DNA from 2 places in the Shinella sp. HZN7 genome. Region 2 is predicted to be linked to the other one. Evidence: riboswitches for the same ligand, from Rfam matches in the RefSeq annotation. Region 2 holds a riboswitch; the other holds the start of a gene.
The links. A riboswitch is a leader RNA that binds a small molecule or an ion and turns the genes downstream of it on or off. The one in region 2 is predicted to bind S-adenosylmethionine.
Positions count from the first base shown of each region.

Region 1 (4,337 bases), 880 kb from region 2:
TGGGCAAGGGCATTCTCGCCTTCACCATCGACCAGGGCGCGCATACCCAGCGCTACCAGGGCATCGTGCCGCTCGACGGCCATACGCTGGAGGAGATCGCCGGCGTCTATTTCCGCCAGTCGGAGCAAATCCCGACCAAGGTGCGCCTCGGCGTCGCCGAACTCTACGACCGCGATGCCGCCGGCAAGGCGCGTCATCGCTGGCGCGCGGGCGGCATGGTCGCGCAGTTCCTGCCGCAGGCGCCGGAGCGCATGCGCCAGGCCGACCTTCCGGGCGGCGACGGCGAGGAGGCCGGCCACAAGATCGCCGATGACGACAACTGGGCCGAAGCCAAGGCCATGGTCGAGACGATCGACGCGGACGAGCTGACGGATCCCAATGTCGGCACCGAACGGCTGCTGTTCCGCCTCTTCCATGAGCGGGGCGTGCGCGTCTACCAGCCGCAGCAGGTCTTCGACCGCTGCTCCTGTTCGCGCGAGAAGCTGAAGGGCGTCCTGGCCGGCCTCAGCGCGGAGGAGATCGCGCATACGGCGGATGACAAGGGCGAAATCGCGGTCACCTGCGAATTCTGCTCGACGACCTACCGCTTCGAAGCGGCGGAAGTCCTGCCGCAGTAAGGGGCCTCGCCCCTCATCCGGCTGCCGCCACCTTCTCCCCGCAAGCGGGGAGAAGGGAAGGATGCAAGGCTCCGGTCTTCATCCACGACAACGATGTCAGGAAAACGATGCGGTCTGGTCCCTTCGCCCCGCTTGCGGGGAGAAGGTGGCCGGCAGGCCGGATGAGGGATAATTCTTGCCGCCCTCAGTTGAGCGTGCGCGCCTGCCCCGGCGTATCGAGCGAGAACGCCGGTATCGCCACATCGAACGCCTCGCCGTTCTCCGCTTCCATGCGGTAGCGGCCGAACATGATGCCCGAGGGTGTTTCGAGCGGGCAGCCGGAGGAATATTCGTAGGTGTCGCCGGGGCGTAGCACCGGCTGCTCGCCGATGACGCCGGGTCCGTTCACCTCGTCGACCTGGCCGTTCTGGTCGGTAATGTGCCAGTAGCGCGTCATCAGCCGCACGGCGACATCGGAATGGTTCGCGATGACCACCCGGTATCCCCACACATAGCGGCTGTCGTCGGGATCGGACTGGTCGGCCAGATAATACGGCTCTACGGTCACTTCGATGTCGCGGGTCAGCGCACGATACATGGGCAAGCCTTGAACTGATTAGCTTCTGCTATTCTACACGAATGTGGTTTCGTCAAGGATAAGCAAAGAAAGCACCGGCCTCCCCGGCCGGTGCTTCCGCATTTGTCCATCGGTACGGCGAAGGGCTCAGGACTTGATGCTGGAGAGCGCGCGGGCAAAATCCTCGATGAGGTCCTCGCTGTCCTCGATGCCGGCCGAAAGGCGCACGGTGCCGGCCGAAATGCCGAGCTCGGCGCGTGCCTCGTCCGTCAGGTTCTTGTGCGTCGTCGTCGCCGGATGGGTGATGAGGCTCTTGGCGTCGCCGAGATTGTTGGAGATCTTCACGACCTCAAGCGCATCCTGCAGCGCGAAGGCTGCGTCCTTGCCGCCCTTCAGCTCGAAGCAGACGAGCGTCGAGCCGCCCGTCATCTGCTTGGCGATGATGTCGGCCTGCGGATGGTCCTTGCGGCCCGGATAGATCACGCGGGCGACCTCATTCCGGTCGGCGAGGAAGTCCGCGATGCGGCTGGCATTCTCCGTCTGCTGCTTGACGCGCAGCGGCAGCGTCTCGATGCCCTTCAGCAGCGTCCAGGCATTGAACGGCGACATGGCCGGGCCCGTATGGCGGAAATAGTCGTGCAGGTTCTCGTCGATCCACGCCTTGTCGGAAAGCACCACGCCGCCGAGGCAGCGGCCCTGGCCGTCGATATGCTTGGTGGCCGAGTAGACGACGACATGGGCACCGAGCTCCAGCGGCTTCTGGAAGAGCGGCGTCGCGAAGACGTTGTCGACGACGACCTTGGCGCCGATCTGGTTCGCGAGCTTGGCGACACCGGCGATGTCGATCACTTCCAGCGTCGGGTTTGTCGGGCTTTCGAGGAAGAAGACCTTGGTGTTCTTCCGGATCGCCTTTTCCCAGTTGGCAAGGTCGCGGCCGTCGATCAGCGTGCATTCGATGCCGTATTTCGGCGCGAGCGTCTCGACCACCCAGCGGCAGGAGCCGAAGAGCGCGCGGGCGGCGACGATATGGTCACCGGCCTTGAGCTGGCAGAGGATCGCGGCGGAGACGGCGGCCATGCCGGACGCGGTGGCGCGCGCATCCTCGGCGCCTTCCAGCATGCACATGCGCTTTTCGAACATGTCGTTGGTCGGGCTGCCGTAGCGGGCGTAGATGAAGCCGTCCGTCTCGCCCTTGAAGCGGGCTTCGGCCGCCGCCGAGGTGTCGTAGACGAAGCCTTGCGTCAGGAAGATGGCTTCGGCGGTTTCGCCGTGCTGGGAGCGGGTGGTTCCGCCGTGAACGAGTTGGGTGGCGGGGCGCCAGGACTTGCTCATGTGATCGTCGCCTTCAAACAAAAAAACCGGCCGCAAAAGCAGGCCGGTTTCGAACCCGGCCTTTTTAGCTACTTGTTTTACGTGGCTGCAAGCCGGCCGGCCAAATCACCACGGGATAATCTGCTAATACTGCGCCCCCGCGCTTGCGTCAATTGGCGGCATTTGGTTTTGTGCGGGCCTTCCGGGTATTGTTCCGAAATGTGGGCATCGGTTTTCGGAAGAAACGATACGAAAGCAGACGGCCGGACCATCCGGCCCCTGCTCTGACGGGACGGTATGACGATGGGTGGTTCTGCGACGCGCAGCACGGGCATTCTGGCGGACAACGCCATTCGCGGCTTGTTCGATAGCGGCAGGTTGAAGAGCGAGACGGCGCTGGACGACGACCAGATCCAGCCGGCGAGCCTCGACCTGAGGCTCGGCGCAAAAGCCTTCCGCGTGCGGGCGAGTTTCCTTCCGGGGCCGTCCCATCTCGTCGCCGACAAGCTCGACCGCCTGCAACTGCACGTCATCGACCTTACCGACGGTGCGGTGCTGGAGACGGGCTGCGTCTACATCGTGCCGCTGATGGAAAGCCTGGACCTGCCGGCGGAGCTGGCGGCGTCGGCCAACCCGAAGAGCTCCACCGGCCGCCTCGACATCTTCACCCGCGTCATCACCGATCGCGCCCAGGAATTCGACAAGATCCCCGCCGGCTATTCCGGTCCGCTCTATCTCGAAATCTCGCCGCGTACCTTCCCGATCGTCGTGCGCCGCGGCTCGCGCCTGTCGCAGATCCGTTTCCGCAAGGGCAATGCCCTGCTCGGCGAAAGCGAACTGCTTGCCCTCCACGGCACGGATACGCTCGTCGCCAGCGAGACGCCGAACGTCTCCGGCGGCGGCATCGCGCTTTCCATCGACCTCAAGGGCACCGGTCCGGACGGGCTGATCGGCTATCGCGGCAAGCACCACACCTCCGTCGTCGATGTCGACCGCAAGAACCAGCACGACATCTTCGATTTCTGGGAGCCGCTGTTCAGCCGCGGCCGCAACGAGCTGATCCTCGATCCCGACGAGTTCTATATCCTCGTCTCCCGCGAGTCCGTGCACGTCCCGCCGCTCTATGCCGCCGAGATGACGCCCTTCGACCCGCTCGTCGGCGAATTCCGCGTGCACTATGCCGGCTTCTTCGATCCCGGCTTCGGCCATGCCCCGGCCGGCGGCTCCGGCAGCCGCGCCGTGCTGGAGGTGCGCAGCCACGAGGTGCCCTTCATCCTCGAGCACGGCCAGATCGTCGGCCGCCTCGTCTACGAGCACATGCTCGACGCACCCGAAGGCCTCTACGGTTCCGGCCTCGGCTCCAACTATCAGGCACAGGGCCTGAAGCTGTCGAAACATTTCCGCGCCGGATAATACCGCTTCCGCAAGGGCTTGCGCCGGCCGCATCGCGGCCGGTCCTCTGTCGTGCCGATGAGATTCGGCAGGGCGTCCTACCCATTTCATTTTCTACTTTACAAACGAAATTAAACGTTTTTATTATGATATAAACGTTTAACAATAGCTGGGGAGCCCGGACGTTTCGCCGGCAGGGAGGACGTCGTTGGCATCGATCCGCATCGAGAATCTCCGCAAGGGTTTTGGCGCTCTGGAGGTGCTGAAGGGCATCGACCTCGGTATCGCCGATGGTGAATTCGTCTGTTTCCTCGGCCCCTCCGGCTGCGGCAAGAGCACGCTGCTGCGCTCCATCGCCGGCCTGGAGGAACTGGACGGCGGCGCCATCCGCCCCGCCTAGCCGGCGATCCGGCGCGCGTGCTGCCCGACCGGAACCTCATCCAGTTCATGCCGCTCCTTCT
Region 1 covers NZ_CP015736.1:118,994-123,330, forward strand. The annotation lists gene shn_RS00570 (Hsp33 family molecular chaperone) at 1-617, shown strand, start outside; gene apaG (Co2+/Mg2+ efflux protein ApaG) at 802-1,194, opposite strand; gene shn_RS00580 (O-succinylhomoserine sulfhydrylase) at 1,321-2,505, opposite strand; SAM riboswitch at 2,549-2,627, opposite strand; gene shn_RS00585 (2'-deoxycytidine 5'-triphosphate deaminase) at 2,788-3,897, shown strand; partial or broken gene shn_RS00590 (ATP-binding cassette domain-containing protein) at 4,085-4,267, shown strand; gene shn_RS36240 (hypothetical protein) at 4,273-4,337, opposite strand, start outside.
Region 1: another riboswitch for S-adenosylmethionine. It lies ahead of shn_RS00580 (O-succinylhomoserine sulfhydrylase); the one in region 2 lies ahead of metA (homoserine O-succinyltransferase).

Region 2 (4,337 bases):
AGCGAGGACCCGAAATCGCTGTCGGGCGGCGAGGCGCGCCGGGCGGCGCTGGCCCGGGTGATGGCGCCGGAGCCGGACATCCTTCTCCTCGACGAGCCGACCAACCATCTCGATCTTCCGACCATCGAATGGCTGGAAGGCGAGCTGCAGTCCACCCGCTCGGCCCTCGTCGTCATCTCGCACGACCGCCGCTTCCTCGAAAAGGTGTCCAACGCCACCGTCTGGCTGGATCGCGGCCAGTCGCGGCGGCTCAACCGCGGCTTCGGCCATTTCGAGGCCTGGCGCGACGAGGTGCTGGAGGCCGAGGAGCTGGAGCAGCACAAGCTCGGCAAGGCGATCGAGCGCGAGGAGCACTGGCTGCGCTACGGCGTCACCGCAAGGCGCAAGCGCAACATGCGCCGCCTCGGCGCGCTACACGATCTGCGCGCCCGCTATCGCGGCCACAAGGGGCCGCAGGGCAGCGTGCAGGCCAGCGCCTCCGATGCGCAGGAATCCGGCAAGCTGGTGATCGAGGCGGAGAAGATCACCAAGGCCTATGGCGAGCGCACTATCGTCGCGCCGTTCTCGATCCGCGTGCATCGCGGCGATTGCATCGGCCTCGTCGGCCCGAACGGCGCCGGCAAGACGACGCTGCTCAAGATGCTGACCGGGCAACTGGCGCCCGACAGCGGCACCGTCAAGCTCGGCACGAACCTGGAGATCGCCACGCTCGACCAGCGCCGCGAGGACCTCAACCTCGACGACACGCTCGCCCATTACCTCACGGACGGGCGCGGCGAGACGCTGCTCGTCAACGGGGAACAGCGGCACGTCACCGGCTACATGAAGGAGTTCCTGTTCCAGCCCGAGCAGGCCCGCACGCCGATCCGCAACCTCTCGGGCGGTGAGCGCGCCCGGCTGATGCTGGCGCGCATCCTGTCGCGGCCGACAAACCTCCTCATCCTCGACGAGCCGACCAACGACCTCGACATCGAGACGCTCGACCTCCTGCAGGAGATCGTCGCGGGCTTTGCCGGCACCGTGCTGCTCGTCAGCCACGACCGCGACTTCCTCGACCGCACCGTCACCTCGACCATCGCACCCGCCGACCCGGAAAGTCCCGACGGTCGCTGGATCGAATATGCCGGCGGCTATTCCGACATGATGGCGCAGCGCCGCGGCGCGATCGAGGAGAAGCGCAAGGCGGAAAAGGCCGAGAAGGCGAAGGCGGTCGAGACATCCGCCGCGGCCCCGGCGGAGAACAGGGGCAAGGCGAAGCTCTCCTACAAGCAGAAATTCGCCCTGGAGAACCTGCCGAAGGAAATGGAGAAGGCGGAGAAGGAGATCGCCGCCCGCGAGGCGAAGATGGCCGATCCCGCCCTCTTCACCAAGGATCCCGCCACCTTCAACAGGCTGGCCGCGGAGATGGAAAAGCTGCGCCAATCCCTGACGGCGATGGAGGAAGAATGGCTGGAACTGGAAATGCTGCGCGAGGAGCTGGAAGGGTAGGCGACCTCGAAATCAGGGTTGCCGGGGCCGTGTTCCATCCGGAACAGCGCCGTGCCCGGCAATATGGGACAGTCTGATCACTGGATGAGAGGAGCTCATCCTGTAACCCGGAAGAGATCAGGAGAGTCCCATGCGCAAGTTCGTCATTTCCGCCGTCGTCGCCGTCGTCGCCGCTGTTTCCTTCGCCGCCCCGTCGCAGGCCGGCTATTACGGTTACGGCCACAAGAGCTACGGCTGGAAGAGCTACGGCCACGGCCATCACGGCTACAAGAAGCACTACCGCGTCAAGCGCCACCATGACGGCTACTACGGCCATCGCTGGGGCGGCGGTTGGGGCGGCAAGGTCTATTACAAGAAGCGTTACTACAGCTACTACTGAGCTGCCGCCTTTTTTGTAGAAGCAAGGCCCGGATGCCCGTCGCATCCGGGCCTTGCCCGTTTCCGGCCATGGATTGATTCATCGCCTGACTAGCGCTATTTAAACGGCTCGTGGTGATTTGGCCGGCCGGCTTGCAGCCACGTTAAACAAGTCGCTAAAGGGCCGCGCGAGGAAAAACCTTCCGTGGACCGGTTGCGACACTGTTGCGGCCGGTTTTGTTTTTCGATCGAGTGAGACATGCCCATCAAGATTCCCGATACGCTTCCCGCCTTCGAAACCCTCGTCAACGAGGGCGTGCGGGTGATGACCGAGACGGTGGCGATCCGGCAGGATATCCGCCCCTTGCAGATCGGGCTGCTCAACCTCATGCCGAACAAGATCAAGACGGAAGTGCAGATGGCGCGCCTTGTCGGCGCCTCCCCGCTGCAGGTCGAGCTGTCGCTGGTGCGCGTCGGCGGACACCGGGCGAAGAATACGTCGGAAGAGCACCTGCTCGCCTTCTACGATACGTGGGAGGAGGTGCGGCACCGCAAGTTCGACGGTTTCATCATCACCGGCGCGCCTGTCGAGACGCTCGACTACGAGGACGTCACCTATTGGGACGAGATGAAGCAGATCCTCGACTGGACTACGACCAACGTTCATTCGACGCTGAATGTCTGCTGGGGCGCGATGGCGGCGATCTATCATTTCCACGGCGTGCCGAAGCACACGCTGGAGGAAAAGGCCTTCGGCGTCTACCGCCATCACAACCGCAAGCCTTCGTCGGTCTATCTCAACGGTTTCTCCGACAATTTCGAGGTGCCGGTCTCGCGCTGGACGGAAATCCGCATCGAGGACATCCGGGCGGTGCCGGAGCTCGACATCCTGCTCGATTCCGACGAGACCGGCGTCTGCCTCGTGCGGGAGCAGGCCGGAAACCGCCTCTATATCTTCAACCATGTGGAATATGATTCCACCTCGCTCGCCGACGAATATTTCCGCGATGTCTCGGCCGGCGTGCCGATCAAGCTGCCGAAGAACTATTTCCCGCACAACGATCCGTCGCTGCCGCCGCAGAACCGCTGGCGCGGCCATGCGCATCTGCTCTTCGGCAACTGGATCAACGAGATCTACCAGACCACACCCTACGATCTGGAAAAGATCGGAACCGGAGCCTGACCCATGAGCCGTGTCGTCATTCGCCCGCTGCATGAAGATGATGAAGGCGAATGGCGACGCCTGTGGACCGCCTATCTCGCCTTCTACGAGACGGTGCTGCCGGAGGAGGTCTATGCCACCACCTTCGCCCGGCTGACGGGCAAGGCATCGGAGGGCGAGTATCGCGGCCTCCTCGCCACGCTCGACGGCAAGCCCGTCGGTCTTGCGCACTACCTCTTCCACCGCTCCTGCTGGACGATCGGCAATGTCTGCTACCTGCAGGATCTCTTTGCCGATCCCGACGTGCGCGGCTCCGGCATCGGCCGGGCGTTGATCGAAGGCGTCTATGCCAAGGCAAAAGAGGCGGGCTCGCCCGAGGTTTACTGGATGACGCAGGCGTTCAACACGACGGCGCGCCAGCTCTATGACCGCATCGCCGACAAGACGCCCTTCATCATCTACCAGAAATCCTTCTGAACAGGGCCGTCGAAAAGTATGACTTTTCTGTTGCGGATGAAGGGGAATTGCAGCAGGTTGCCGCGCCGGACCGGCGACCAGCGGAGGAGAGGCGAGCGTGGGCAGCGGAAATGAAATCTTCGGGCGCCTGGAGAATGGCGAAACGGTCGAGCGGATCCGCCTTGCCGGCGGCGGGCTGGTGGCGCATGTCCTCACCTGGGGGGCGGTCATCCAGGACCTTCGGCTTGACGGGCACGATGCGCCGCTGGTGCTCGGCTTCGAGGACCTTGCCGGCTATCTCCATCACTCGCCCTATTTCGGCGCGACGCCCGGGCGCTGCGCCAACCGCATCAAGGACGGGCGTTTCTCGATCGACGACGCGGATTTCCAGCTCGAATGCAACGAGGGTGGGGTCACCCATCTGCATGGCGGCAGAGACGGCATCGGTCGGCAGAACTGGCGCATCGCCGCACAGGACACCGACGTCGTCACCCTGTCGCTGATCGACCCTGCTGGCCGCGCCGGCTATCCCGGCAATTGTGCCATCACCTGCACCTACAGGCTTTCCGGCGAGGGCGTGCTCTCCGTCGTCTATGAGGCCACGACGGATGCGCCGACTCCCGTCAACCTTTGCCAGCACAGCTATTTCAGCCTCGATGGCAGCCCCGACGCGCTCGGCCACGAGATTCGTGTCGCGGCGGAACATTACCTGCCCGTCGATGAAAGACTGATTCCGACCGGCGAGATCCGCCCCGTCGCCGGCACGCCCTTCGATCTGCGGCAATGGACGCCGCTGCGCCGGCAGACGGAGGCGGGCGGGATCGCCTTCGACCACAATTTCTGCCTCTCGCCGCGGCGGCAAGCGAAACGGCCG
Region 2 covers NZ_CP015736.1:3,918,330-3,922,666, reverse strand. The annotation lists gene shn_RS18965 (ABC-F family ATP-binding cassette domain-containing protein) at 1-1,488, shown strand, start outside; gene shn_RS18960 (hypothetical protein) at 1,619-1,867, shown strand; SAM riboswitch at 1,968-2,045, shown strand; gene metA (homoserine O-succinyltransferase) at 2,105-3,028, shown strand; gene shn_RS18950 (GNAT family N-acetyltransferase) at 3,032-3,484, shown strand; gene shn_RS18945 (aldose epimerase family protein) at 3,582-4,337, shown strand, end outside.